Regions from separate parts of the Kaistia geumhonensis genome, predicted to be linked through region 4. Evidence: predicted binding sites of a transcription regulator. Region 4 holds the regulator's gene; each other region holds the start of a gene.
What was found. The regulator PhoB, encoded in region 4, activates phosphate uptake and scavenging genes when phosphate is short. The targets are predictions, from matches to a motif close to TGTCATNNANCTGTCAT.

Region 1 (7,203 bases), 2.2 Mb from region 4:
CGGCGCTCTCGATGCTAACCCGCTCTCATGAAACGCGTTTTGCCGGCGAGGGCACGGCGCTGGCCGAGCTTCGCCGCCACCGGACCGACCGCGACGGCCAGGAATTCATCCTGATCGACGGCGGTTCCTCGCGCGATACGCGGACGCTTGCCGCCAGTTTCGGCTATGTCGACGCGGTGATCGTGGTCGCGACCACAGGGGTGAGCAGCAGCGAGGATGTGCGCGATCTCATCGCCTCGCTCGGCCCGCTGGCCTCGGTTGCGATCGGCGTCGTCGGCGTCGTCGACCGCTGACGATGCGCTCCTTCGCCACCGGCCGCGTCGATCCCGCCTATGGCCGCTTCGATGCCGATGCGCTCCGCGAGCGGGTGCACGAGCCGGTGATCACGGCGATCCTCGTCGGGGCGCTCACCTTCAACCTCTTGCTCTGCCTCGTGAATACGGTGGCTTTCCGCATCTCCGACACGCTCGTCATGGGATCGGAAATGCTGCTCGTCAGCGCCGCCTTCGTGATGGCGGTCAATCGCGGCGTCTCGCTGTGGCTGATCCTCGGCATCTTCATGAGCTACATGCTGCTGCTCATGGCGATGCGGCCGGCGATCGATCTGAAGTCGGTGCGCGACTTCCTGATCCCCATCACCTTCTATGCGCTCGGCCGCCGCTATGCCGACATCCGGCTCGCCGATCGCGCAGCCCTGATCTCCGGCTTCATCGTGCTCGGTTTCGGCTTGTTCGAGTACTTCTTTCTCGACATTTATATCAAGTATTTCAACATAATTGCATATTATGTGGCACGCGGAACGGTGGCGGCGAGCGACGTCACCGGGGAGTCAGGGCTCTTTGCCAGCGGGCTGCGTCCGGACGCGCGGACGATCCTTCCCTTCCTCGGCCAGCACCGCGTGTCGTCGGTGTTCCTCGAGCCGGTCTCGGCCGGCAATTTCGGGGCGATCCTCTATGTCTGGGCGCTGGTGCGCAAGGACATGCGCTGGCGGAAGCTCCTCTTCGCTCTGGCCGCCATGCCGATCATCCTGGCCGATGCGCGGTTCGGCCTTTATGTCTGCATCGCCGCGACGGCGATCCACCTTTCGCCGATCCGCCCGCCGCGCCTCGTCTGGTATGTGCTGCCGATGGCGATCATGCTGGCGCTGGCCATCTATGGCTTCACGAGTGCGCAGGTGAACTGGCAGAACGACCTCTCAGGCCGGCTGCTCTGGACGGCGCGCCTTCTGACCTCGCTCGATGTCCACGCCGCCTTCGGCATCTCGCCGGACAAGCCGTTCCTGTCGGACTCGGGCTATGCGATGACGCTGAGCGAGATCGGCATTATTGGCGCGGTCGGCTTCTGGACGCTGTTCATCTTCGCGCGCGAGGACAATCCGGATGCCTGGCGGCTCAAGGTGCTGGTAGCGACCTATCTCTGCCTGCTCTTGCTGATCTCGGACTCGCCCTATTCGATCAAAACCGCCGCGCTGGTCTGGTTCATGGTCGGCACCTACGACGCCTTCGTTCCCAAGGTCGGCACGCGGCCGGGCGTCAGCGTGCCTCGGCGCGGCTGAGGCGGGCGCTCAGCCGCTCGGGAAGCAGGGCCGCGATCCCGTCGACGAGGCGGACGACCCGGTCTTGCAGCGCGTGGCGCAGGCCGAGCGCCGGCTTCTCCACGAAGTGCCACGAGAGCATCGCCAGGATGACGGTCGGCACGATGCTGATGGCGAAGAACAGCCAGTAATTGCCGATGCCGGGCATCAGATGCAGCAGCGTCTGCTGCACCGTGAAGCCGTAGAGATAGACGCCATAGGAGTAGTCGACCCCGACGAGAAGCGGGATGACGAACCAGTTCGCGAGACCGAGATAGATCGCGACATAGGCGAACATCGGCGCGGTCAGAACCCAGACCGGCGGCATCTCTGCCCAGCTCTGGTCGCCGGCCATGGCGACCGCCACGAGGCCGGCTCCGGACAGGACCGCGGGGAGCCAGTGCAGCGGGATCGACGCGCGGTATTGCCAGGCGAGCACGCCGACGAGGAAGAGGGGGACGAGCTTGGCGGCGCCGCGCGTGACGAAGACATAGGTCAGCAGTTCGTGATGCGGCAGCGCGATGCCGGCGCGGTCGGCGAGCCAGATGATGTTGGCCGCGGCGTAGAGGCCGAGGGCAAAGGCGAGCACGAGCGCCCGCCGCCGGAACACGCCGGCGCCGGTGAGCAAGCACAGGAGGATGTAGCAGCTCATCTCGTGCGAGAGCGTCCAGAGCGACCCGTTGACGATGTGTTCCGGGTTTTGCTCGAACACGCCGGGCAGCGTGTCCTGATGGCGGCCGAGCACGTTGAAGAAGAAGGTCAGGAAGCCGCGGTCGCCGAAATAGGCGGCGGGCGACAGCGACGTGACCAGAGGACCGACGACGAGCGCCGTCACGACCACCAGGACGGCGAGCGCGGGCACGAGGCGCAGGACCCTGTTGACCAGGAACGTATCGACGCGACTGCGCGCCATGCTGCCGGCGACGAGGAAGCCGCTGAGCACGAAGAAGGCCGGCACGGCCATGTTGGCGAGCCCCCAGCGCGCGCCATAGGGCCACCAGGCCTCGGCATTGGCCCCGCCATCGACGAGCGAGCAATGGACGAAGATCACCGACACGGCGAGGATCAGCCGCAACAGGCCGAAGCCCGGGCCGACACCCCTGTTCGCATCGAGGACACTGCCGACCGTCTTCATCATCGGGACCCTGTCTTGGAGGATGCCCCGTTGTGAAGCCGCGATTGTTGCCGGAACCTTGCGCCGATACCTGCAAATCGAGGGGTATTTGCAGATAATTTTCGTCTCAGCCGCCGTGCCGCTCGAGGAAGGCCTCGACGGAGAGCGCGCGGAAATCCTGAAGCGCGGCGTGCAGCCGCTCATGCGGCCAGTCCCACCAGGCAAGGGCGAGCAGCCGTTCGGCGACGGCTTCCGGGAAGCGTCGCTTCACCGTCCGCGAAGGAACGCCGACCGCGATCTCGTAGGCCCCGACATCCTTTCGCACGACGGCGCCGGCGCCCACGATCGCGCCCGTGCCGATCGTGACGCCGGGCAGGATCACGACGCCATGGCCGATCCAGACGTCATGGCCGATCGTGACCGGCTGGCCGCGCCGCCAGTCGAAGAACGCCGTCTCGTCTTCTTCGCCGTCGAAATAATAGGACGCGCGGTAGGTGAAGTGCGATTGCGAGGCGCGCCAGTGCGGGTGGTTGCCGGGATTGATGCGGACGTCGGCGGCGATGGAGCAGAACTTGCCGATCGTCGTGTAGATCGCCTCGCTCGAGCGCGAGATATAGGAATAGTCGCCGAGCTCGACCTCGGCGAGGTCGCATCCGGCGCCCACCTCGGTGTAGCGGCCGAGCACGCAATTGGCGACGCGCGCCGTCGGATCGATGGTCGGGGTCTCGCGAAGGCGCATGGTGTTTTCCGGCGGCTGGAGGGCGCGGCAAGGCTGCCGCCGGCCCATGACGCAGCGATGACGAAGCCGGCAAAGCCGCTTGATGCAGAACGGTCCGATGCTTGCCGTGACCGAGGTCGCGGTGCGCGGCTGTCACACCAGTTTCGCAGCCATCCAGCACTCTCCCGGGAACCAGGAGATTGCCGATGCTCGTGCTGGACGATGTCTCGCGTCAGTTCAACAACAAGACCGCCGTCGCGGGAGTGAGCCTCTCCATTCCGGCCGGCTCCTTCGTCGGCGTGATCGGCCGGTCTGGCGCCGGCAAATCGACGCTGCTGCGCATGGTCAACCGCCTCGTCGACCCGACCTCGGGCTCGATCCGCTTCGGCGATGTCGACGTGACGCGGCTCGACGGCAAGGCGCTGCGCGACTGGCGCGCCCGCTGCGCCATGATCTTCCAGCAGTTCAATCTCGTCGGCCGTCTCGACGTGCTGACCAATGTGCTGATGGGCCGCCTTTCCAAGGTGCCGACGGCCCGCTCGCTGCTCCGCCTCTGGAGCGAGGAGGACCGCGCGATCGCGCTCGCGGCGCTCGAGCAGTTCGACATCGCGCAGCTCGCCGCCCAGCGCGCCGACAGCCTTTCCGGCGGCCAGCAGCAGCGCGTCGCCATCGCCCGCGCCCTCGTCCAGGAGCCGGATGCGATCCTGGCCGACGAGCCGATCGCCTCGCTCGATCCGCGCAACACCAAGGTCGTGATGGATGCGCTGCTGCGCATCAATCGCCACTACGGCATCACGGTCGTCTGCAACCTGCATTCGCTCGATCTCGCGCGCGGCTATTGCGACCGCCTGATCGGCATGTCGGCCGGCCGCGTCGTCTTCGACGGGGCGCCGCAGATGCTCACCGAAGATGTCGCCCGCGACCTCTACGGCCTCGAAGCCGGCGAGGCGCTCGGCCATGCGCCGGCGCCCGAACCGAGGGCGGGTCTCATCGGCGCGCCTGCCGCCGCCCTGATCTGAACTCCCGTTCCAACCGGCGCCCTTTCGCGCCAACAGCCTCACGGAGACGTCCCATGCTGAACCGCCGCACCCTTTTCGGCGCCGCCCTTGCGAGCCTCGCGCTCGCCGGCGTCGCGCACGCTGCCGACGACTGGAAGGCGCAGTATCCCGAGCTGACGCTCGCCGTCATCCCGGCCGAGAACGCCTCGACGACGACCGACCGCTACCAGCCGCTGACGGCCTATCTGTCGAAGGAGCTGGGCGTTCCGGTGAAGCTCGCCGTCGCGACCGACTACGCCGCCGTCATCGAGGCGCAGCGCGCCGGCAACGCGCAGATCGCCTTCTACGGCCCCGCGTCCTATGCCCGCGCCGTGCTCACCGGCGTCGAGACCGAGCCGGTCGCTGTCTCGCGTCATTCCAACGGCCTGACGGGCTATTATTCGGTCATCTACACGCTGGCCAACGGCCCCTACAAGTCGATCGACGACCTCAAGGGCAAGAAGCTCGCCCTCGTCGACCCGAATTCGACCTCGGGCAACAACGCGCCGCGCTTCTTCCTGCATCGCGACGGCAAGGACGTCGACACGTTCTTCGGCGAGGCGGTCTTCGCGGGCAGCCATGACAACGCCGTGCTGGCACTGGCGCAGGGTACCGTCGACGCCGCCGCCAATTCCTGGAATTCGGAAGACGATTCCAACCTGACGCGCATGATCACCAAGGGCGTGCTCAAGGACGCCGACGGCAATCCGATGAAGAAGGAAGACTTCCGCATCGTCTTCAAGTCGGACTTCCTGCCGGAGGGCCCGTATTCGGTGCTCGCCTCGCTGCCGGCCGACCTCAAGGAAAAGATCAAGACCGCCTTCCTCGAGATGCCGGAGAAGGACAAGGCCGCGTTCGACGGTCTCTCGGACGGCAAGGACATCGAGTTCGCCGCGATCTCGGCCGCCGACTACCAGCCGGTTGTCGAGATGGTGAAGTTCAACGACGAGCAGCGCAAGAAGGGCTCCTGATCCGGAGCTTCGCTTCCTGGGGCGGTCCGGCAGCGGGCCGCCCCTTCCTCTTTTTCCGTTGAGAGCGACGCCCTTGGCGACAGCCGTTCCCGTCCTTCCCGAGCCGCAGGCCCGCGCCCTCGCCGAGGCCTATGCCTCGGCCGTCGCCGCGCGGCGGCTGCGCGGTCTCGCCGTCCTGGTCGCGATCGTCGTCCTCGCGCTGGTGAGCGGCTATCTCGCCCATGTCCGGCCGCTGACGCTCTTCGCCAATATCGGCAATTTCGGCAGCTTCATCTCCCGCACCATTCCGGACTTTTCCTCCGGCAATCCGGTCGCCGACCTGAGGGCCTGGTACTGGAACTTCCCCGGCTGGCTGGCGCTGCTCGGCCAGACCATCCTCATCGCCTATCTCGGCACGCTGATGGGCGCGCTCGGCGCCGTCGCGCTCTGCTTCTTCGCCTCCGCCAATATCGCGCTCGGCCGCGGCTCGCGCATCGTGACGCGCCGGCTGCTCGAGTTCTGCCGCACCGTCCCCGACATCGTCTTCGCGCTGATCTTCGTCATCGCCTTCGGCCTCGGCCCGATGGCGGGCGTGTTCGCGCTGGCGATCCACACCACGGGCGCGCTCGGCAAGCTGTTCGCCGAAGTGGTCGAGAACATCGACATGAAGCCGGTCGAGGGCATGCGCGCCACCGGCGCCTCGTGGATCCAGACCGTGCGCTACGCGGTGCTGCCGCAGGTGGCGCCCGGCTTCGCCTCATACGCGCTGCTGCGCTTCGAGATCAATGTCCGCGGCGCCGGCGTCATGGGCTTCGTGGGCGCCGGCGGCATCGGCCAGGAGTTCCTGGTCGCGATCCGCAACTTCTATTATTCCGACGTCAGCGCCATCCTGCTGATGATCATCGCCACGGTGATCATCATCGACATGCTCACCGAGCGGCTCCGCCACCGCCTGATCGGCTTCGAGGGCGCGCGATGACCGACGCCACCGCCAATCCGCGCGGCCTCGGCGACGCCGCCAGGGCCGATCTCGACGGGCTGAAGCAGCGCCATCCGGGGGGCTTCCGCGCCTCGCCGAAGAACCGCGCCCTCGCCATCCTGATCCCGCTCGCCATGCTGGCGGTGGCGATCGTCGCGATGGTCATGCTCGACTTCTCGCTGGTCCGCATCCTGAACGGCCTGTCGCGGCTCGGCCGCTTCGCCGTGCTGATGATCCCGCCCGACCCCGAAGGCCGCGCCTGGGCCTTCACCATCGCGCTCGGCGAGACGCTCGGCATCGCCTTTCTCGGCACGCTGACCGCCGCGATCCTGGCCTTCCCGGTCGCCTTCCTCGCCGCCCGCAACGTCATCCCGAACATCTTCGTGCATTTCGGCACGCGGCGAACCTTCGACGTCATCCGCTCTGTGGACACGCTCATCTGGGCGCTGATGTGGATCAACGTCGTCGGCCTCGGACCCTTCGCGGGCGTGCTCGCCATCGCCTGCTCCGATTTCGGCTCGTTCGGCAAGCTGTTCTCCGAGGCGATCGAGGCGACCGACGGCAAGGCCTCGGAGGGCGTCTCGGCCGCAGGCGGCTCGAAGCTGCATCAGGTGCGCTTCGGCCTCGTGCCGGGGGTGCTGCCGGTCATCGCCAGCCAGGTGCTCTACTATTTCGAATCCAACACCCGCTCGGCGACCATCATCGGCATCGTCGGGGCCGGCGGCGTCGGCATCTACCTGACCGAGCTCATCCGCGTGCTCGAACTGAAGCAGGTCGCCTTCCTGATCCTGATGATCCTCGTCACGGTCGCGATCATCGACTTCATCTCGAC
Region 2 (7,203 bases), 3.1 Mb from region 4:
GGAGCTGGATCAGGGCCGGGCGCTGCTCGGCGTCGAGCTGCTCGAGAATGGCGCCGACATCCGCCTCGTGCAGGTCTTCGGTGAGGAGGCGCGCCCGTTCCGCGTCCGAGGCCTCGATCGCGGCGACGACGGCGTCGAGGAACGCCGCTGAGAGGTTGTCGTCCTCGTCGCGAAGCGGCGGCAGCGCGGCCGGCGCGGCCGGTGGATCGCGCTCGATGGTCGTCGATTCGCCTGCCGGATCGGACATGCAAGCTCCGCGGTTACAGGGTCGACGGACGGGTGGCTGAAGAGGCTCTCGAAGGCCCGATCGAGACTTAGCGGCCCGCCATCGCCGCCGCAAAGGAAAACGCGGCTGGCGCGCGAGCGCGGCAACCGGTCGCTGCCGCCATCGTGAGGGAAGGCCGAAAACGGAAACGGCGGCCCGAGGGCCGCCGCTTTCGTGAGGATTTGTCGGGTTCTGGTGCGGTTGAGAAGACTCGAACTTCCACGCCTTGCGGCACAGCGACCTCAACGCTGCGCGTCTACCAATTCCGCCACAACCGCGGAACCCGAGCCGGCGAACCGGCGCGGCGAGGATTTAGCAAATGCCCCGGTCGGATACAAGCGGGCATTCTCGCTTGCCGGCATGGAGAGCCGAGCCTGTGGATCAATCGCGAAATCCGCCTCGGTCTCGACTATATAGGCGGCATGGACGCCACCACCGACCGCCTGCCCACCTCGCGCGACACGCTCGATATCGCGCTCATGCCGCGCGCCGGCAGCCCGCCGGTCGAATGGGTGATCGCGGACGAACCTGTCGACTATCCTGATGCCATCGCCGAGATGGAACGGCGCGCCGCGCTGATCGCCGCCGGCGAAGCCAATGAACGCGTCTGGCTCGTCGAACATCCGCCGCTCTACACGGCCGGAACGAGTGCGAAACCCGAGGATCTCGTGGCGCCGGCGCGCTTTCCCGTCTTCGAGACGGGACGCGGCGGGCAATACACCTATCACGGGCCCGGGCAGCGCGTGGCCTATGTGATGCTCGACCTGTCGCGGCGGCGCCAGGATCTCCGCCTCTTCGTCGCCGCGCTCGAGGGCTGGATCATCGCGACGCTTGCCGGCTTCAACGTCCGCGGCGAGCGTCGCGACGACCGGGTCGGTGTCTGGGTGCGGCAGCCGGATCGCGGGATCGGCGCCGAATCGAAGATCGCCGCGATCGGCATCCGCGTCCGCCGCTGGGTGACGTTCCACGGCATCTCGCTGAATGTGGATCCGGACCTCGGCCATTTCGACGGCATCGTACCCTGCGGCGTCCGCGAGCACGGCGTCACCAGCCTCGCCGATCTCGGTCACATCGTGTCCATGACCGAGGTCGATTCGGTTCTTCGGGCCGAATTCGAGCGGCTGTTCGGGCCGACGGTCAGCGGCTTCTAGACGACGCGCCCTCAGAGGCTCGGCGCGACGAGGAACGGGCCGTCCTGCGCTTCCGCCTCGCCGAGAACCGTAACGGCGTCGACCACCGCATGGCGCGGACCACGCCGGCAGGTCTCGATCATCTGCTCGACCACCTCGGCCTCGCCCGAGAACACAGCCTCGACGCTGCCGTCGCGCCGGTTGCGCACCCAGCCCGAGAGGCCGAGGGATACCGCCTGCTCTTCGACGAAGGCGCGATAACCGACGCCCTGCACGCGGCCTGTGATGCTGACATGCAGGCTGGCGCGACTCATTGAGCCAGCCCGAGCTCCGAGAGAACGGCGTCGGCGAGAGCCGGCACGTCCGGGACGATCCGGTCCGGCGGGGTTTCGGCGAATTCCTCGGCCGTGCCATAACCCCAGCCGACGGCGATGGCCCGAAGGTGGTTGCGGCGCGCGCCGGAGATATCGTGACGCCGGTCGCCGATCATCACGCAGCGCGTGGCGTCGATCGCTTCGCTCGCGAGCACATGGGCGATGAGATCACCCTTGTCGACGCGGGTGCCGTCGAGTTCGGAGCCGTGCACAGTCGTGAAGAACGAGCCGAGTCCGAAATGCTCGATGATGCGCTCGCAGAAGACGCGGGGCTTGGAACTCGCGACAAAGAGCTGGATGCCGTTCATCTTGAGCGTCGCCAGCGCTTCCGGAATGCCGTCGAAGACCTTGTTTTCATAGAGGCCGACCGGCGCGTAGCGCTCGCGGTAATGCGCAAGCGCCTCCTTGGCGAGGATCGCGTCGCCGCCGAGCATGGCCGCGAAGCTCGCCTCGAGCGGCGGGCCGATCGCGGCGCGCAGCGTCGCTTCGTCGACCGGCGGGCGCCCCAACCGCTCGATCGCGTAGAGAATCGATCCGCTGATGCCGGGATAGGGGTCGGTCAGCGTGCCGTCGAGATCGAAAAGAGCCGTCGGTCCGGTGGTCGTCATGATACCTTGTCCCAGCGTCGGCGCGGCATTCCCGCGCCTTTGCGGGCGGGGTCTTGCACGGGTGGCAACCTCCCGTCTAGTTATTCGTTGTCGTCATCAGGCCGTTACCAGGTTCAGTCACCACCTTTGAGCCGGGGTCCGGGCCACACGGCGGCCGGTACGGGGATTCGCCACAAAATGAAGTGTGCCTTGCAGATTGCCCGCCTTAGCTTCCGCGAGACCGCATGATGGACGCCGAACTCGAGCTCCTGCTGGTCCTGCTCGGCGCTGCCTTCTGCATCGTCACGGCCGCCGTCCATTTCATTTCCATCCTGATCGTCACGGTCCGCGGCCGCTTCGCCGTAGGGCGCATTCCGGCCAAGCTGCCGGCCCATCCGCCGGTCTCGATCCTCAGGCCGCTCTGCGGCCTCGAGAACGCTATCGAGGAGACCATCCGCTCGGCCTATACGATCGACTATCCGGAATTCGAGATCGTCTACTGCGTCGCGAGCGAGAAGGACCCGGTCATCCCGCTGGCAAGGCGGATCATGGCCGAGCATCCCGAGGTGCCGTCGCGCCTCCTCGTCGGTGACGATCGGATCAGCATCAATCCGAAGCTCAACAATCTGGTGAAGGGCTGGAAGGCGGCGCGCCATGACTGGATCGTCATGGCCGACAGCAATGTGCTGATGCCGCCGGACTATCTGCTGCGCCTGCTGGATCGCTGGGTGCCCGGCACGGGCCTCGTCTGCTCGCCGCCGCTCGGCGATGCGCCGGATGGGGCTTTCGGCGAGATCGAATGCGCCTTCCTCAATACCTTCCAGGCCCGCTGGCAGCTTTTCTCGGACGCGATCGGCAACGGGTTCGCGCAGGGCAAGTCTATGCTCTGGCGGCGCGAGAATCTCGATCGCCACGGCTCGATCGAGGCCCTCGCAGCCGATCCTGCCGAGGACGCCGCCTCGACCAAGGTGATCCGCCGGGCCGGGCTCGACGTCCATCTCGTCCACCTGCCCTTCCCGCAGCCGATCGGCCGGCGGACGCTGAAGGCGGTCTGGAGCCGGCAGCTGCGCTGGGCGCGGCTGCGCCGCGTCACGTTCCCCGTCTTCTTCTGCGCCGAACTTGTGGTCGGCGGCCTGTTCCCGATCATCGTCGCGGCGGCGCTCGCCACCGCCGGAACGATCCCGTTCTGGGTGGTCGCCGCCTATGCCGTCGCCTGGTACGGCGCCGAGGTGCTGATGGCGATCGGCCTCGGCTGGCGCGCCGGCATTCGTCCGACGCTGGCGCTGATCGCGCGCGACCTCTCGCTGCCCGTGCTGTGGTTCGCCGCCGTGTCGGGCAGCGGCTTCGAATGGCGCGGCAACCAGATGAACGTCAAGGAAGACAGCCTCGCCGCGGCCGACTGACCGGTCATCCGGTCAGGCGAAAGTCATGATCTCCGCGTCGACCGGCAGGCTGTCGCCGACCTTGGCCTTGATGACATCCACGACCAGATCGCGCTCGGCGCGCAGGATGTTCTCCATCTTCATCGCCTCGACGATAGCCAGCGTCTCGCCCGCCTTCACCGATTGACCCGGCTCGACGGCGATCGAGACGACGAGCCCCGGCATCGGGCAGAGCAGCGCCTTGGCGCTGTCGGAGACGCGCTTTTCCGGCATCAGCGCATCGAGCGCCGCCACCCGCGGGCTCATGACGCGGGCGAGAAGGTCGGCGCCGCGATGGACGAGGCGCCAGTCCGGGCCGATGCGCTGGACCTGCACCACCGCCGGCGTGCCGTCGATGGAGCCGCGCCAGACGCGCTGGCCGGGCGACCAATGGCCCTTGACCGAGATGAGCCGTCCCGCCTCGGTCTCGATTTCGGTGACCCCGGCCTCGCGGCTGAGAATCCGAAGCTTGCGCAGGCCGCCCGCGATCTTCACGGCGAAGGCGTCCGCCGCAGGCGCGGCGCCGGGCCGCAGCCGTCCCGGCAGCCCGGCGAGACGGGTCGTCGCGGCGCGTTCGCAGGTGAGCGCGAGCGCCGCGAGACCCTCGAGCGCGGTGTCGTCGGGCGTCACGCCCGCGAAACCGCCGGGAAATTCGTCGGCGATGAAGGCGGTGGAGAGAGCACCGGCCCGCCAGCGCGGATGCGCCATGAGCGCCGCGAGGAACGGCACGTTGTGGCGGATGCCGTCGAGCTCGAAGCCGTCCAGCGCATCCGCCATCGCGTCGATCGCGGCCTCGCGCGTCGGCGCATGCGTCACGAGCTTGGCGATCATCGGATCGTAGTGGATGGCGATCTCCGATCCTTCGACGACGCCGGTATCGTTGCGCACGGTGACGTCGCGATGCGTGCCCTCGGCCGGCGGGCGATAGCGCGTCAGCCGCCCGATCGAGGGCATGAAGTCGCGATAGGGATCCTCGGCATAGATGCGGCTCTCGATCGCCCAGCCCTTCAGCTTGACGTCGTCCTGCCCGAAGCGCAGCGGCTCGCCGGCGGCGACACGGATCATCTCCTCGACGAGATCGAGACCGGTGACGAGCTCGGTCACCGGATGCTCGACCTGCAGTCGGGTATTCATCTCGAGGAAGAAGAAGCTGCGATCCTGGCCGGCGACGAACTCGACCGTGCCGACCGAGTCATAGCCGACGGCGCGGGCAAGGGCCGCGGCCTGCTCGCCCATCGCGCGGCGCGTTTCCGGATCGAGCAGCGGCGAAGGCGCCTCCTCGATGACCTTCTGGTTGCGGCGCTGGATGGAACATTCGCGCTCGCCGAGCCACACGACATGGCCATGCTTGTCGGCGATGAGCTGGATCTCGATGTGGCGAGGATCGGTGATGAACTTCTCGACGAAGACGCGATCGTCTCCGAAGGACGACCGGGCCTCCGAGGTGGCGAGGCGGAAGCCCTCGCGCACCGCCGCTTCGTCGCGGGCGATGCGCATGCCCTTGCCGCCGCCGCCGGCCGAAGCCTTGATCATGACCGGAAAGCCGATCTGGCGCGCGATCGCCACGGCCTCCTCGGCATCGGCGATGACGCCGAGATGGCCGGGGACCGTCGAGACATGCGCCGCGGCGGCGACGCGCTTCGATTCGATCTTGTCGCCCATCGCCGCCATGGCGCGCGGATTGGGACCGATGAAAGCGATGCCGGCCGCCTCCAGCGCCTCGGGAAAGGCGGGCCGCTCGGAGAGGAAACCGTAGCCAGGATGCACCGCCTCGGCGCCGGCCTGCCGCGCGGCCTCAACGATGCGGTCGATGACGAGGTAGGATTGCGAGGCCGGCGCCGGGCCGATCGCCACCGCCTCGTCGGCCATCTCGACATGCAGCGCGTCGCGATCCGCCTCGGAATAGACCGCGACCGTGGCGATGCCCATCCGCCGCGCGGTCCTGATCACCCGGCAGGCGATCTCGCCACGATTTGCGATCAGGATCTTGCCGAACATTCCGTTTCCCCCGGCCGTGTCCGCTAGCCGGCACGCTTTTCCCTTTCTAGGGCGGCGCCGAAGCGGCCGCAATCGTCGCCCGCAAGCCGGGCCGGGCCGTGCTTCAGCGAGTGGAGAGATCGTGATTCGCGCCGGACGCACGATTTGCTAGAAAGCGGGTGATCGGCGGCTCTGTGGTGGGGCAGCGCAGCGCCGGCTGTGGTGGAGTTAACCCCGTCATGCGTCCCGTCCGCGCACTTCTCGTTCCCCTCGTCGCCATGGCGCTCTGCACGGTTCCGATGGCGGAACTCGGCTATGTCGGTGCCATGCCAGCCGCGCCACAGTCCCTGCTGCCGCATCCGGACCATGCCGGCTTCGCCAATGTGAACGGGGTCCGGATCTGGTACGGCATCTACAATCCGAAGGGTCGCGACACGGTCATCCTGCTGCATGGCGGCCTCGGCAGCTCGGTCGACTGGCGCTATCAGATTCCGGTCCTCAGGCCCGATCACCGCGTCGTCGTCGTCGATAGCCGCGGCCAGGGTCGGAGCACGCGATCCGGCCAGGCGATCTCCTATGACCTGATGATGGCCGACGTGATCGCGCTGATGGATCACCTCAAGATCCGGAAGGCCGCCTTCGCCGGCTGGAGCGACGGCGGCATCATCGGCCTCGACATCGCCATCCATCACCCCGATCGCATCACCCGCCTGTTCACCTATGGCGCCAATTTCAACCCCGACGGCCTGATCCCGAGTTCCGCCCCCACCTTGCTTTCCGAGATCAAGGTCGATGTCGCGAGCCTCGTCGACGACCACGAGGCGACGGTTCGCGACGTGACGGCGATGTGGAACGAGGAGCCGGATTTCACGCCCGAACAGCTCGGCAGCATCCGCGTTCCGACCATGATCGCCGATGGCGCGCTCGAAGAAGCGATCAAGCCGGAGCACACGCGCGAGCTCGCCCGGCTCATTCCCGGAGCCGAGCTGGCGATCCTGCCGGATGTCGGCCATTCCGGCCTCCTCGAGGACCCGGCGGCGTTCAACCGGTTGTTGACCGGCTTTCTGGACGGTTCCTGATCGACCCGCCGTCCGCTAAGGAATGACCTGAGGGACGGAGGTTTCCGTCCCCTGGCCCAAGCTTCGGAGATTGCGCGTGAAGATCCTTCTCGTCGGCGCCTCGGGCGTCCTCGGCACGGCCGTCGCGGCTGAACTCGGCACCCGCCACGAGATCATCCGCGCCGGACGGAGCGGTGCCGACATCGCGCTCGACATCACCGACGCCGATTCGATCCGCGCGGCCTTCGCGAAGCTCGGAACCGTGGATGCCGTGGTGTCGACGGCCGGCAAGGTGAAGTTCGCGCCGCTCGCCACGATGGGCGCCGAGGACTACGGCATCGGCATCGCCGACAAGCTGATGGGCCAGGTCAATCTCGTGCTGATCGGCCGG
Region 3 (7,203 bases), 620 kb from region 4:
TGCGGGTCGATGAACGTCTCGCGCGATGTGGCCATGTGGACGACGAACACCCAGAAGCCGATCACCATCAGGCCGGTCTCGATCAGGATCTCGGTAGACGAGAACCAGTCGAGCTGCTCGCCGCGATCGAGCATCATCTGAAGCGCGCCGATGCCGAGCGAGAGGAAGGCGAAGCCAAAGAAGTCGAACTTCCTGAGACGGATCGGCCCCTCGCGCATGAAGAAGAAGATGCCGAGAAAAGCGACGATGCCGACTGGCAGGTTGATGAAGAACACCCAGCGCCAGTTGAAGCTGTCGGTGAGCCAGCCGCCGAGCGTCGGGCCGATGATGGGGCCGACCATGATACCCGCGCCCCACATGGCCATGGCCTGGCCGTGCCGCTCCTTGGGGTTGATCGAGAGCAGAACCGACTGGGAGAGCGGCACCAGGGCGGCGCCGAAGATGCCCTGCAGGATGCGGAAGCCGACCATCTGGTAGAGGCTGCCGGCAAGGCCGCAGAGCATCGAGGCGAGGGTGAAGCCGACGATGCAGGTGAGGAACAGACGCTTGATGCCGATGCGGTCGGCGACCCAGCCGGTCACCGGCGTCGCGATGGCTGCGGCCACGATATAGGAGGTCAGCACCCAGGTGATCGTATCCTGGGCGGCGCCGAGCGAGCCTTGCATCGATGGCAGGGCGACATTGGCGATCGTTGTGTCGAGCACCTGCATGATCGTCGCGAGCATGATCGAAACGGTGATCAGCCCGCGGAACGGCACGGTATCGGCGCTGGTAGTGCTCATCGTGCGCAGCGCCTCCCGAGGCGCATCAGCGAAGGGTCAGCGGGTCGTCGTCTCGGCGACCGCCGTGCCGAAGCCCGGTAGCGTTCGGCGATGGCCGGTGTCGACGTCGACCGAGGCGCTGAGGCCGGCCGGGACGGCCGCGATGTCGAGATCGCCGTCGATTTTCAGGCGGACGGGGACGCGCTGGACGACCTTCACCCAGTTGCCGCTGGCGTTCTGGGCCGGGAGCAGCGAGAAGGCCGATCCGGTGCCGGCATCGATCGACTCGACCTGGGCGCGAAAGGTCTGGTCGGGATAGGCGTCGAAGGTGATCGTCGCCGGCTGGCCGACCCGCATATGGGTGAGGTCGGTTTCCTTGAAATTCGCCTCAACATAGGCCGTGCTGGTTTCGACCAGCGTCATCAGAACGGTCGGGGCCATGGCCGGATTGGTCACATATTGCCCGACTCGCAGACGGTCCGTCTGCGAGACGACGCCGTCGGCGGGCGCATACACGGCCGTCTGCTCGAGGGCGAGCGCGGCGCTCTCGCGCGCCGCCTGCGCCTGCATGACGGACGGATGCTGGTCGGTCGGGATGTCCGGATCGCCGCCGAGGGCGGTGAGCGCGCCGGAGACCTTTTCCTTGGCCTGCGCCACGGACTGCTCGGCATTGCGCAGATTGTTCTCGGCCGCGTCGAAATCGGCATTGGAGCTGACGCCGCGCTTCAGGAGGTCCTGCTGGCGGGCGAAGACCTTCTGCTGATAGTCGAGCGTCTCCTCGGCCGATTTCTCCTCGGCCACAGCCTGCTGCCAAGTGGATCGAAGCTGTTCCACCTGCAGCCGCGCCGCCGCGACGGCGGCATCGGCCTGGTTGAGTGCAATCTGGTAGGGCTGCGGGTCGATCTTGAACAGGAGATCGCCCTTCTTCACCGTCTGGTTCTCACGCACTGCGACATCAACGATGCGGCCGGACTGGTCGGCGGTAATCGAGACGCGGTTCTGCTCGAGATAGGCGTTGTCGGTGGAGACAAAGCGGCCGCCGGTCAGCCAGAGATAGCCGCCGCCGAGAATGATCGCGAGCGGCACCACGAGCATCAGCACCAGACGCAGGCTGCGGCGGCGCTTCGGCGGCGGCGCCTCCGGCACGACGCTGAGCTGCGGGGCGGGCTTCTCAGCCTCTGTTGCGGGTTCGGCACTCACGACGGGACCTTTTCGATGCTCGGTTCGGCAAGGGCGTCGGTGCACACATCCGCAGGTTCGGATTCGCCGCCATAGCGTGCCATGTTGGCGCGCATCAGCGTCAGCACGGCGATCAGCCGCTCGGTGTCGGTTTCATCGACGCCTTCGAGCGCCGAGGTCATGACGCTCCTGCCGATCACCTTCATCTCGGCAAGTTGCGGCTGCACCGCCGGCGTCAGATAGAGGCGGCGTGCGCGCCGGTCGGTCGGATCGGGCAGGCGCGTGACGAAGCCGAGCGCTTCCAGCCGGTCGATATGGCGCGACAGCGTGATCGGCTCGACATCCAGCGCCTCGGCCACCGCGGCCTGGTTGGAGCCTTCGTTCTTGTGCAGGAAGGCGAGCACCTGCCACTGCGCGCGGGTGAGCGAGCAGCCCTGCGCGGCCTGATCGAAGGCGCGGCGGATGAGGCGCGCGACATCGTTTATCAGGAAGGCCAGATGCTTTTCGGGCGGGTCGTTTTCCATAGCCCGAAGATAATAAGTCTCAGTGATAATATCAACAGTCACGATTTGGTCGCCCGACCGTGCGGCGCCATGCAGGAAGCTGCGGACAAGCATGGGCTTTTGCACTGTGACGGCGTTGAATCGGGTCGGCGCTGCCGTAAGCTCGCCTTGTTTCGCGGTTAGCGCCGCGTCGATGGCGTTTCAGGGAGCGTTGCGTTGAGCGAGGCGATTTCGGGCAGGATGCCGCGCGACTACCGGATCGATTTCTTCCGGGGCCTCGCGCTCGTCTCGATCTTCGTCAACCACATCCCCGGCAACTTCTTCTCCAATTTCACCCATCGCAATTTCGGCCTGTCCGACGCCGCCGAGGTGTTCGTGCTGCTGGCCGGCATATCCGCCGCGCTCGCCTATTATCCGCGCTTCGTAAACGGCCAGGCGGCTCTATCGATCGGGCAGATCGCCAAGCGGATCGGCACCATCTACATCGCGCATCTGTCGTCCATCGCGATCGGCTTCGCGGTCTATGCGGCTGCGACGATCTGGTTCTCCGCGCCGCAGCTGATGGTGCCGGACGAGCGGCACTGGATCCTCGACAACACGCTCGGCGCGCTGGCCGGTATCGGTGCGCTCACATACCAGACCGGCAACTTCAACATCCTGCCGATGTATATCGGGATGATGGCGATGCTGCCGATCATCATGATTTTGGCGCGGATCAACCTCCTCGTGGCGCTCGCGGCGAGCGCGGCGGTCTGGCTCGTTGCCAACATCCTGCATTTCGGTCCGCCCAATTATCCGGGCAACGGCGTCTGGTACTTCAACCCGCTCACCTGGCAGCTGATCTTCACCATCGGCTTCTGCGGCGGCGTCATGCTGCGGCGTGGCGTGTCGCTCCGGCCTTCGCCGGTGCTCTATGCGCTCGCTCTCGCCTATCTGGTGGCGTCGGCGCTGCTCGTCATGCTGCCGCTGTGGGACCGCTTCCCCGTGATGCCGGAATGGGTCTGGATCACTGGCTTCAACAAGAGCTGGGTCGGCGCCTTCCGTCTCGCTCACCTGCTCGCGCTGGTCTATGTCGTCCTGTGCAGTCCGATCCCGGCTTTCCTCAAGCGCTGGCTCACGCATGACAACTGGATCGTCAGCCTCGGCCGCAACACGCTGCCGGTGTTCTGGCTCTCGACGCTGCTCGCCGTCACGGCCCACATCATCCGCCAGGAGCTGTTCCACCTTCCCAACGATCCGCTCCTGACGGGCAAGTCCTTCGTCCTCGACTGCACGCTGGTCGGCGCGGGAATGGTGTTCCTTTTCGCGCTGGCCTTCCTGCTCGACTGGACGAAGCCCGGCGGGAAGGCGCGGCCGGCCCCCGTGCCGGCGGCACGGCTCGAGCCGGCGGAATAGTCTCCAAAAAAGCGATGGCGCCGCGGCGGGACCGCAGCGCCATGCCGGAACTTGTCTTGGTGGAGCGATGCTCAGTGCATCGTCTCGTTGCCCTTCAGCCTTGCGATCTCGTCCTTTACCTGAAGCTTCTTTCGCTTGAGTGCCTGCACTTCAACCGAATCGACGCTTGGATGAGCCTTCATCACATCCTCGATCTCTTTCGCGAGCGCCTCGTGACGACGCTCCAACGCTTCGAGATGCGACAGCATGGACATCTGCAATGCCTCCCTTTGCTAACGATGACGGCCTGGCGATGGTGCCACAATCGATGGGCAGTGTCGAACGGCGGACCGGCTCGATGACGGCTTTGTGACGCCGCCGGCTCAACAACTTCCCTATGGCGATGTGTGGTCTCCGGCGGCTCGTTCAAGACCCTCCGCACGGTGATTGGGCTCGCCTCACCCGGCGCGAGCATGTATCGTCCTGACGCGGAAGGCCTGCGCGCCGCGAGGCGTCGGCGGGCCCTTTGGGGTGGCGTGCGTATGACCGAGGAAGAAGAGCAGGAAGTCCGTTTCGAGCTGGCGCGCCTCAGGCAGGAGCATGCCGATCTCGATGCGGCGATCGCGGTCATGTCGGAGACGGGTCGCATCGACCCGCTGCGCATCCAGAGGCTGAAGAAGAAGAAGCTCGCACTCAAGGACCGGATCGCGGTCCTCGAGGATCAGCTCCTGCCAGACATCATCGCATAGTCTCGCGCGGCCCGCGCCGCCGGGCACCGAGCAGACCCTCGAGGCGCTCCATCAGCGAGGCCGGCTGGTGGTCCGCTTCAATCGGCAGCGCCGCGATGCGCACGCTGACCGAGGTGACGCGTCCTTCCAGAAGGCGGTCCATCCCGCCCGCGGCCGCGCGCAGCGCGTCGAGACGCGGCGCGATATCGGCCTGACCGGCATTCCAGAGCACAAGGCCGAAGGCATAGGGATCGAGCCGCGCTGCCACGTCGCAGGAGCGGAGCTGGCCCTTCAGCCGCGCGCCGATGGTCTGGAGCGCGCGATTGGCGACGTTCTGGCCATGGCGCTCGGCGACGCCGGCAAGGCCGTCGACCGCGACGAGGACAGCGAGGGCCGGCGTGCGGTAGCGGTTTCGGAATGCGGCGGCCTTCTCGACCTCGCGTTCGTAGGCGCGACGGTTGAGAAGCCCCGTGACGGGGTCGGCCGACGCCTCGACCTCGAGCGTCGCGATGCGGTGGCGCGAGAGATCGAGCGCCGCGCGAAGCGCCGCCACCTCCTGCGAAAGGCGCACCACCAGCGCCCGCTGCTCCATCGGAACCGGCAAAGCATCCTCTTCGACGGCAAGCGGTCGGCGGCGCGCCGGCTGGTCGGCGTCGAAGGCGGGAGCGGGGAACGGCGGGACGGGGCGCGGTTCGGGCATGAAGAGATTCAATGACATAGACTGGTTCAGCATCGGTTAACGACGTCTCTTGCGCAAGTAGTTTGCGAATCGCAGGGATTTCTTTGCCGAGGGAGGTGTCCTCGCTGTCGCGGCGGCCCCGGATCGATGCTTGCACCGTGCCGGCTGCCTCTCTAGTGTCCCCGGCGAATCCTGAGACTCGATCGGAGGAACGCGCTTGGCCGCAAAAGCTCAGCCGGTGGCGATCATCATGGGCAGCCAGTCCGACTGGCAGACCATGAAGGCGGCCGCGGAGACGCTGGATGCCCTCGGCATCGGCCATGACGATCGGATCGTCTCCGCGCATCGCACGCCCGACCGGCTCGTGGCCTTCGCCAAGGACGCGCGCGCGTCGGGTCACAAGGTGATCATCGCCGGCGCCGGCGGCGCGGCGCATCTGCCGGGCATGTGCGCCGCCATGACGCCGTTGCCGGTGCTCGGCGTTCCCGTCGAGTCCAAGGCCCTGTCGGGCCGGGACAGCCTCCTTTCGATCGTGCAGATGCCGGCCGGCATTCCCGTTGGCACGCTCGCGATCGGCCGGGCGGGCGCGGTCAACGCGGCCCTGCTCGCGGCGGCGATCCTCGCACTGGAGGATCCCGCGCTCGCGGGGCGCCTCGATGACTGGCGGGCAGAGCAGACGGCGCGCGTTGCCGAGCGACCGGCGCAGATCGAGGAGACGAAGTCCCATGGGTGACGGCGTGCTGGTTGACGGCGTCCTCGCGCCGGGCGCCACGATCGGCATTCTCGGCGGCGGCCAGCTTGGCCGAATGCTGGCCACGGCGGCTGCCGAGCTCGGCTTCCGCTGCCATGTCTTTTCTCCCGATGGCGAGAGCCCGGCCTTCGACGTCGCCGCGGCGCGAACGATCTCGTCCTACGAGAGCCAGCAGGCGCTCGCGGCCTTCGCGGGCTCCGTCGATGTCGTCACCTACGAGTTCGAAAACGTCCCCGCCGAGACGGCCGAGTTCCTGTCCGGCCAGGCGATGGTACTGCCCGGCGTCGGCGCGCTGGCGGCGTCGCAGGACCGGCTGACCGAAAAGGAGCTGATGCGCTCACTCGGGCTGGAGGTCGCTCCCTTCGCCGCCATCGACAGCCTCGACGATCTCGTTGCGGCCCTTGAACGGGTCGGCCGCCCGGCGATCCTCAAGACGCGCCGCTTCGGATATGACGGCAAGGGTCAGGTGAAGATCGGCCCCGGCGACGATCCGGCCGCGGCGCTGGCGGCGATCAACCATCACCCGGCGGTACTCGAAGGGTTCGTCACCTTCACGCGCGAGGTCTCGGCGATCGTCGTCCGCGGCCGCCGCGGCGAGACGGCCTGCTACGACATCACCGAGAACGTGCACCGCAACCATATCCTTGCCACCTCGACCGTGCCGGCGGCGATCCAGCCGGAGACTGCGGAGGAGGCGAAGGGCGTCGGCATGCGCATCGCCGAGGCGCTCGACTATGTCGGCGTGCTGGCGGTCGAGATGTTCCTGGTCGAGGAGGGCGGGCGCGAGCGCCTCATCGTCAACGAGATTGCGCCGCGCGTCCATAACTCCGGCCATTGGACGCAGGACGGCGCGCTCGCCTCGCAGTTCGAGAACCATATCCGCGCCGTGGCTGGCTGGCCGCTCGCCTCGACCGCCCGCCATTCCGACGCGGTGATGACCAATCTCATCGGCGCCGAGGCCGACGACTGGCACGCGCTCGCCGCCGAGCCGGGCGCGCGGCTCCATCTCTACGGCAAGGCAGAAAGCCGTCCCGGCCGCAAGATGGGACATGTCAACCGGATCACGCCGAAGCGGGGATAGGGGCCTTCGCGCCTGCGGGAAGAACCGACCCGTCTTCCATCGTCGCGCAACGGCCTGCCTCCGGCTCTGCCGATGGGAGAGTTGATGCACAGCGCCGATGCGCCGCGACGGCTTGCGGACCGGGCGCTGCCGGGGGCTCGCGACCGC
Region 4 (7,203 bases):
CCGAGCGCTCCTGCTTCTCGGTGAGGACCGTCAGGCGGATATAGTTCTCGTAGGCGCCCTGCTGTTCGCGGCGAACCTCCTCGACAGCGATGCCGCGCTCGCGCGCGATCGCCGGGGCGGAGACCATGTTCACCGTCTGCAGCTGCGGGCGCAGGATGGCCGCGAGCGCGGCCGCCGTCAGCGCCTTGACGTTCAGCCCGGCGACATCGCCCTCATATTCGAGGCGGATGCCCTGGATGCCGGTGTCGGTGAGCTGGCCCGCGAAGGAGCCGAGCTGCTCGGCGAGCTTGACGAAGGGCGTCAGCCGCGGCGCCTCTTCGGCCGTGATGGACGGCATGTTGAGCGCGTTGGAGACGGCACCCTTGGTGAGATAGTCGGCCATCTGCTCGGCGACCTGCAGCGCGACGTTCTCCTGCGCCTCGGTCGTGGAGGCGCCAAGATGCGGCGTCGCGATGAAATTCGGCGCGTGGAAGAGAACGTTGTCCGTCGCCGGCTCCTCGACGAACACGTCGAAGGCAGCACCCGCGACCTTGCCGCTCTTCAGCGCCTCGGCCAGATCGGCCTCCACGACGAGACCGCCACGCGCGCAATTGACGATGCGCACGCCGTCCTTCATCTGCGCGATCGCCTTGGCGTCGATGATGCCCCGGGTCTTGTCGATCAGCGGCGTGTGCAGCGTGATGAAGTCGGAGCGGCGGAACAGAGTCTCGAGATCGACCTTCTCGACGCCGAGAGTCAGGGCGCGCTCGTCGGACAGGAACGGATCGAAGGCGATGACGCGCATCTTCAGCCCGACGGCGCGGTCGGCGACGATCGAGCCGATATTGCCGCAGCCGATGATGCCGAGCGTCTTGCCGGTCACCTCGACGCCCATGAAACGGTTCTTTTCCCACTTGCCGGCCAGCGTCGAGGCATTCGCCTCCGGGATCTGGCGGGCGAGCGCGAACATCATCGCGATGGCATGCTCTGCGGTAGTGATGGAATTGCCGAAGGGCGTGTTCATCACGATGATGCCCTTCGCCGTCGCAGCCGGAATGTCGACATTGTCGACGCCGATGCCGGCCCGGCCGATGACGCGCAGATTGCCCGCCGCCGCGATGACCTTCTCGGTCACCTTGGTATTGGAGCGGATCGCGAGACCGTCATAATTGCCGATGATCTCGAGCAGCTTCTCCTTGTCCTTGCCGAGATCGGGCAGATAGTCGACCTCGACGCCGCGATCCTTGAAGATCTGGACGGCGGACTTGGAAAGCTTGTCAGAAATGAGAACGCGCGGTGCCATGGTGCTTGACCTTTTTCAGGCATCGTCATGGCCGGGCTCGTCCCGGCCATCCACGTCTTCCTGCCTCCCCGAGGGGAAGTCGTGGATGCCCGGGACAAGCCCGGGCATGACGGAAAGGATGATGAACGCGATGAAGTCAGGCGGCCTGCTTGAGGCCGGCCTTCTGCGTGGCGAAGGCCCAGTCGAGCCATTCGGTCAGGATCGCGAGATCGGAAGCCTCGATCGTGGCGCCGGCCCAGATGCGCAGCCCGGCCGGGGCGTCGCGATAGGAGCCGATGTCATAGGCGACCTTGGCCTTCTCCAGCGCCGAGGCGATACCCTTGGCGAAAGCCGCCTGGCCGTCGGCGTCGAGCGCCTTGACGGCCGGGTCGGTGATCACGAGACAGACCGAAGTATTGGACCGCGTCTCGGGCTCGGCAGCCAGGAAATCGACCCAGTCGCGCTTCGCTACCCAATCGGCCAGTACGCCGAGATTGGCGTCGCAGCGTGCCTCGAGCGCCGCAAAGCCGCCGAGGCCCTCGGCCCAGGTCAACGCGTCGAGATAGTCCTCGACCGCGAGCATGGACGGAGTGTTGATCGTCTCGCCGACGAAGATGCCTTCGATCAGCTTGCCGCCCTTGGTCATGCGGAAGATCTTGGGCAGCGGCCAGGCCGGCTTGTAGCTCTCGAGCCGTTCCACGGCGCGCGGCGACAGGATCAGCATGCCATGCGCAGCCTCGCCGCCGAGAACCTTCTGCCAGGAGAAGGTGACGACATCGAGCTTCGACCAGGCGAGGTCCTGCGCGAAGGCGGCGGAGGTCGCGTCGCAGATGGTGAGGCCGGCGCGGTCGGCGTCGATCCACTCGCCGTCCGGCACGCGAACGCCCGAGGTGGTACCGTTCCAGGTGAAGACGACGTCACGGTCGAAATCGACCTTGCCCAGATCGGGCAGCTTGCCATAGTCGGCGGTGAAGGTGCGGACGTCGGCGAGCTTCAGCTGCTTCACGACGTCGGTGACCCAACCTTCGCCGAAGCTCTCCCAGGCGAGGAGGTCGACGCCGCGCGCACCGAGCAGAGACCAGAGCGCCATCTCGACGGCGCCGGTGTCCGAAGCGGGCACGATGCCGATGCGGTAGTCCGCCGGCACGCCGAGCACGGACCGCGTCAGGTCGATCGCCTTCTGGAGCTTGGCCTTGCCGATCTTCGCGCGGTGCGAGCGTCCAAGCGCCGCATCCTTGAGCGCCTCGAGCGACCAGCCGGGTCGCTTCGCGCAGGGGCCGGAGGAATAATTGGAATTCACCGGCCGGCGGCCGGGCATCGCGAGATCTGCCATGATCTACCCTCTCAGATAGCAGCGCCTCGTTGGGGAGGCGTGTCCCGCCGTCGCTGTTACGCGCGGCGATGAGGGAAGTCAACGCGGCGTTTCTGCGCCGCGACGCTCCGGACTCAAAGGGACAGGGGTCTGCGTGCGAGGAAACGATGAGAGGGCAAGAAGCAGGCGAAGCGGGCCCTCCCCCGCGGGTCGCCCTCGACGCCGAAATGGCGTCGCTACACCTACGCCTTCGGGCCTGACGAAGATGGCCGAACGCCAATCCACTCCTGGCCGAGTTCGGGCCCTGGGCCGCAAAGGAAAAGGGCGCGCCCCTCGCGGTGACGCGCCCTCGATCATGTCCGGAGAAAGCCTCTCCCGGATAGCGCTCTCAATAGAAGTTGTAGCGCAGGCCGAGACGGACTTCGTTGGCCGAGATGTTGTCGTAATTGATCACGCCGCCGCCGCCGGCCGGGATATAGCCCGAGACCGCGTCGCCGAGATTGAGATAGCGATAGTTGAGGTCGACCGACATGTTGGGCGAGAAGGCATAGGACACGCCGGCCATGAGGGCATAGGCGAAGTTCCACTGGCTGCCGCCGTCCCAATAGCCCGAATTGCCGTCCGGATTGACGAAGGCGACATTCGAGGTCTGAAGGTAGGACGTACCGATACCGGCGCCGACATAGGGCGTGAAGCCCGACCAGGTGCCGACATCGACATAGCCGTTGACGAGGAAGGTCCAGGCGGCGATGTCCGCAGTCTCGACGGTGTGATCGATGCCGTAGAGCTCGCCACAGCCGCCGCAATAGCCCTGCCCGTAGGAGCCCGACTGGAATTCGTAGTCGATCGTGCCGTCGACGCGGAAGTGGTCGTTGAAGCGATAACCGGCGCCGATACCGATGAGGCCGGTATTGTCGAGCGAGTTGTTGCTCCAGTTGTCGACATAGCTTGGCGTGACGAAGCTGATGTCGGGATTATTGTACCACTTGTAGCCGATATCGCCGCGCAGATACCAGCCGCCCGTCGCGATGACGGGCGCGGGCTCCACATAGGGCTCCGGAAGGTCGGCCGCGTGGGCGGCGCCCGCGGCGGCGATGCCCGCCCCGACCACGGCAGCGAGCGTTAAGGTCTTCACGTAACCCATCGAAGTCTCCCCGATCGAAGGCTGGACCGAGACATCGCCCGATCAATCTGAATCCGTCGCAGCCGACTTTGCCGGGGAACGTTTAAGAACAGATTAACTACGTCACTTAACCACGATTGTTTACGTTACTTCTTCGTTAACGGCCGAGAGCCGGCCGCTTTCTCTTTGCGAAGAAGGGGTTGCCGCAACAGCGAAACGGCCGGAGCGGGGCTCGCGCGCCCGCTCCGGCCGTCAATCATGCTGAAGTTCGGTAAGGCGGCCGATCAGTTTGCGGCACCGGCAAACTGGTCGTCGAAGGCATAGCCGGAGCCGCGCACCGTGCGGATCGGATCCTTGACGCGGCCGCGATTGACCGCCTTGCGCAGCCGGCCGATATGCACGTCGACCGTGCGCTCGTCGACATAGACGTCGCGGCCCCAGACGCCGTCGAGCAATTGCTCGCGCGAGAAGACGCGGCCGGGGCTCTTCATGAGGAACTCGAGCAGCCGGAATTCCGTCGGACCGAGCCGCAATTCGCGGCCCGAGCGGCGGACGCGGTGCGTCTCGCGGTCGAGCTCGATGTCGCCGGCCCGAAGCAGCGAGGCGATCACCTCCGGCCGCGAACGGCGCAGGATGGCGCGCACGCGGGCCATGAGTTCAGGCACCGAGAACGGCTTAACGACATAGTCGTCGGCCCCGGTCGCAAGGCCGCGGATCCGCTCCTGCTCCTCGCCGCGGGCGGTGAGCATGATGATCGGCAGCGTGCGGGTCGTCTCGCGTGCGCGCAGGCGGCGGCAGAGCTCGATGCCCGAAATGCCGGGCAGCATCCAGTCGAGCAGCAGGAGATCAGGCGTCGTCTCCTTGAGCCGCGTCTCGGCGTCGTCGCCGCGCGGCACGGCCTCGACGCTGTAGCCCTCGGCCTCGAGATTGTAGCGGAGCAGGAGGGCGAGCGCTTCCTCGTCCTCCACGATCATCACGCGGGGGGTCATCGCGATGTCCCTTCAGGCCCGGTCAGGCGGCGTCGTAGGAGACCTTGGTCACGCTCGATTCGTCCTGCTTCGGCCGGTCCTGCGTCAGCGACTCGCCGGTCACCACATAGTGCACGGTCTCGGCGATGTTGGTCGCGTGGTCGCCGATGCGCTCGATGTTCTTGGCGCAGAAGAGCAGATGCGTGCACAGCGAAATGTTGCGCGGATCCTCCATCATGTAGGTGAGGAGTTCGCGGAACAGCGAGGTGTACATGCTGTCGATGTCGGCGTCGCGGCGCCAGACCTCGAAGGCCTGGTTGACGTCGCGCGAGGCATAGGCGTCGAGGACGTCCTTGAGCTGGGCGAGCGACAGCTCGGCCATGTGCTCGACGCCGGTGATGAAGCGCTTCGACTGGAACTGCCCGTCGAGCGCGAGGACGCGCTTGGCGATGTTCTTGGCCAGATCGCCGATGCGCTCGAGGTCGTTCGAGATGCGCATGGCGCCGATCACCTCGCGCAGGTCGAGCGCCATCGGCTGGCGGCGGGCGATGATCATGATCGCCAGCTCTTCCGTCTCGCGCTGCACCTGGTCGAGGCGGCGATCGTCGGCGATGACCGCGTTGGCCATCGTCACGTCCAGCCGCGTCAGCGCCCGCACGGAGAGATCGACCAGCCGCTCGGCCATGCCGCCCATCTCCGCGATGCGGCGCTGCACGTCCTTGAGTTCGTCGTCGTAGCGGGAAACGATGTGTTCCGACATGTCGTCCTCCTGGCCGTGGGGCTCAGCCGAAGCGTCCGGTGATGTAGTCCTGGGTGCGCTTGTCGCCCGGGGCCGTGAAGATCTTCGACGTCTCGTCGAATTCGATCAACTCGCCGAGATACATGAACGCGGTGTAGTCGGAGACGCGCGCCGCCTGCTGCATGTTGTGCGTCACGATGGCGATCGTGTAGTCGGCGGTCAGCTCGTCGATCAGTTCCTCGATCTTCGAGGTCGAGATCGGGTCGAGCGCCGAGCAGGGCTCGTCGAACAGCACGACCTCGGGCCGCACCGCGATCGAGCGGGCGATGCAGAGGCGCTGCTGCTGGCCGCCCGAGAGGCTGAGGCCGCTCGAGGAGAGCTTGTCCTTGACCTCGTTCCAGAGGGCTCCGCGCGTCAGCGCCGCCTCGACGCGCTCGTCCATCTCGGAGCGCGACAGATTCTCGTAGAGGCGGACGCCGAAGGCGATGTTGTCGTAGATCGACATCGGGAACGGCGTCGGCTTCTGGAAGACCATGCCGATGCGGGCGCGCAGCAGGTTGAGATCCTGGCCCGGGGCGAGGATGTTGCCGCCGTCGAACAGAACCTCGCCCTCGGCGCGCTGCTTCGGATAGAGGTCGTACATGCGGTTCAGGACGCGCAGCAGCGTGGACTTGCCGCAGCCCGACGGGCCGATGAAGGCGGTGACCTTCTTCTCGTAGAGCGGCAGGTTGATCGACTTCAGCGCGAGGTTGTCGCCGTAGAAGAACTTCAGGTTCTTGATCGAGATCTTCTCGGGCAGCGTGTTCTGGAGCGTGGACACGGTCATTTCGACGTCCTCGGGCTAAGGAAGGCACGCGCGACGATGTTGAGCGCGAGCACGGTCAAGGTGATGAGCAGCGCACCGGTCCAGGCCAGCTTCTGCCATTCGGGATAGGGGCTGAGGGCGAACTGGAAGATCGTCACCGGCAGGCTCGCCATCGGCGCGTTCAGGTTGGTGCTCCAGAACTGGTTGTTGAGCGCCGTGAACAGCAGCGGAGCCGTCTCGCCCATCACGCGGGCGATGGCCAGGAGCACGCCCGTCACGATGCCCGACATGGCGGCGCGGTAGGCGACCTTCTGGATCATCACGGAGCGCGGCAGGCCGAGGGCGGCCGTCGCCTCGCGCATCGTGTTCGGCACGAGGTTCAGCATGTCCTCGGTGGTACGCACGACGACCGGGATGACGAGGATGGCGAGGGCCAGCGAGCCGGCCATGGCCGAGAAGTGACCCATCGGCGCCACCACGACCTCGTAGACGAAGAGGCCGATGACGATCGACGGCGCTGCCAGCAGGATGTCGTTGATGAAGCGCACGACATTGGTCAGCTGGTTGTGGCGGCCGTACTCGGCCATGTAGGTGCCGGCGCAGATGCCGATCGGCGTACCGATCACGACGCCGATCACCGTCATCACGATCGAGCCGTAGATGGCGTTGATGAGGCCGCCGGTCGCGCCGGGCGGCGGAGTCGTCTCGGTGAAGATCACGAGCGACAGGCCAGAGAAGCCCTGCCAGAGCAGGCCGACCAGGATGAGCGCCAGCCAGACGAGGCCGAACACCGTCGCCGCGAGCGAGAGCGACAGCAGGATGCCGTTGCCGCGGCGGCGGCGGCGATAGAGCGCCTGCGCCATCGGCGTGGAGACGGCGGAATTTCCGAGCGTTGCCATGATCTCTTGCCTCAGTTGCCGGCCTTGACGTTCATGCGCAGCAGCAGCAGCCGCGCCGCCGCGAGCACGAAGAAGGTGATGACGAACAGGATGAGG

Region 1: a site for PhoB is predicted at 3,473-3,489, ahead of phnC (phosphonate ABC transporter ATP-binding protein). Genes of this name have one in related genera too.
Region 2: a site for PhoB is predicted at 2,469-2,485, ahead of QO015_RS03605 (ceramide glucosyltransferase). Genes of this name have one in related genera too.
Region 3: a site for PhoB is predicted at 4,176-4,192, ahead of QO015_RS15385 (YdcH family protein). Genes of this name have one in related genera too.

What each region holds. Positions count from the first base shown of each region.
Region 1 is NZ_JAUSWJ010000001.1:1,632,431-1,639,633, reverse strand. Features, by position in the region: gene QO015_RS07850 (GumC family protein) at 1-293, shown strand, start outside; gene QO015_RS07845 (UDP-phosphate alpha N-acetylglucosaminyltransferase) at 296-1,555, shown strand; gene QO015_RS07840 (acyltransferase family protein) at 1,533-2,711, opposite strand; gene QO015_RS07835 (DapH/DapD/GlmU-related protein) at 2,815-3,426, opposite strand; gene phnC (phosphonate ABC transporter ATP-binding protein) at 3,612-4,424, shown strand; gene phnD (phosphonate ABC transporter substrate-binding protein) at 4,478-5,413, shown strand; gene phnE (phosphonate ABC transporter, permease protein PhnE) at 5,487-6,371, shown strand; gene phnE (phosphonate ABC transporter, permease protein PhnE) at 6,368-7,203, shown strand, end outside.
Region 2 is NZ_JAUSWJ010000001.1:773,947-781,149, forward strand. Features, by position in the region: gene mgtE (magnesium transporter) at 1-247, opposite strand, end outside; tRNA gene QO015_RS03585 (tRNA-Leu) at 459-543, opposite strand; gene lipB (lipoyl(octanoyl) transferase LipB) at 688-1,416, shown strand; gene QO015_RS03595 (acylphosphatase) at 1,428-1,709, opposite strand; gene QO015_RS03600 (HAD family hydrolase) at 1,706-2,377, opposite strand; gene QO015_RS03605 (ceramide glucosyltransferase) at 2,602-3,759, shown strand; gene QO015_RS03610 (acetyl-CoA carboxylase biotin carboxylase subunit) at 3,772-5,775, opposite strand; gene QO015_RS03615 (alpha/beta fold hydrolase) at 5,994-6,833, shown strand; gene QO015_RS03620 (short chain dehydrogenase) at 6,910-7,203, shown strand, end outside.
Region 3 is NZ_JAUSWJ010000001.1:3,246,983-3,254,185, forward strand. Features, by position in the region: gene QO015_RS15365 (DHA2 family efflux MFS transporter permease subunit) at 1-782, opposite strand, end outside; gene QO015_RS15370 (HlyD family secretion protein) at 819-1,961, opposite strand; gene QO015_RS15375 (MarR family winged helix-turn-helix transcriptional regulator) at 1,958-2,506, opposite strand; gene QO015_RS15380 (OpgC family protein) at 2,660-3,838, shown strand; gene QO015_RS15385 (YdcH family protein) at 3,910-4,092, opposite strand; gene QO015_RS15390 (YdcH family protein) at 4,360-4,566, shown strand; gene QO015_RS15395 (GGDEF domain-containing protein) at 4,556-5,245, opposite strand; gene purE (5-(carboxyamino)imidazole ribonucleotide mutase) at 5,475-5,957, shown strand; gene QO015_RS15405 (5-(carboxyamino)imidazole ribonucleotide synthase) at 5,950-7,056, shown strand.
Region 4 is NZ_JAUSWJ010000001.1:3,865,477-3,872,679, reverse strand. Features, by position in the region: gene serA (phosphoglycerate dehydrogenase) at 1-1,282, opposite strand, end outside; gene QO015_RS18330 (phosphoserine transaminase) at 1,419-2,594, opposite strand; gene QO015_RS18325 (outer membrane protein) at 2,962-3,717, opposite strand; gene phoB (phosphate regulon transcriptional regulator PhoB) at 3,981-4,685, opposite strand; gene phoU (phosphate signaling complex protein PhoU) at 4,708-5,424, opposite strand; gene pstB (phosphate ABC transporter ATP-binding protein PstB) at 5,447-6,229, opposite strand; gene pstA (phosphate ABC transporter permease PstA) at 6,226-7,107, opposite strand; gene pstC (phosphate ABC transporter permease subunit PstC) at 7,119-7,203, opposite strand, start outside.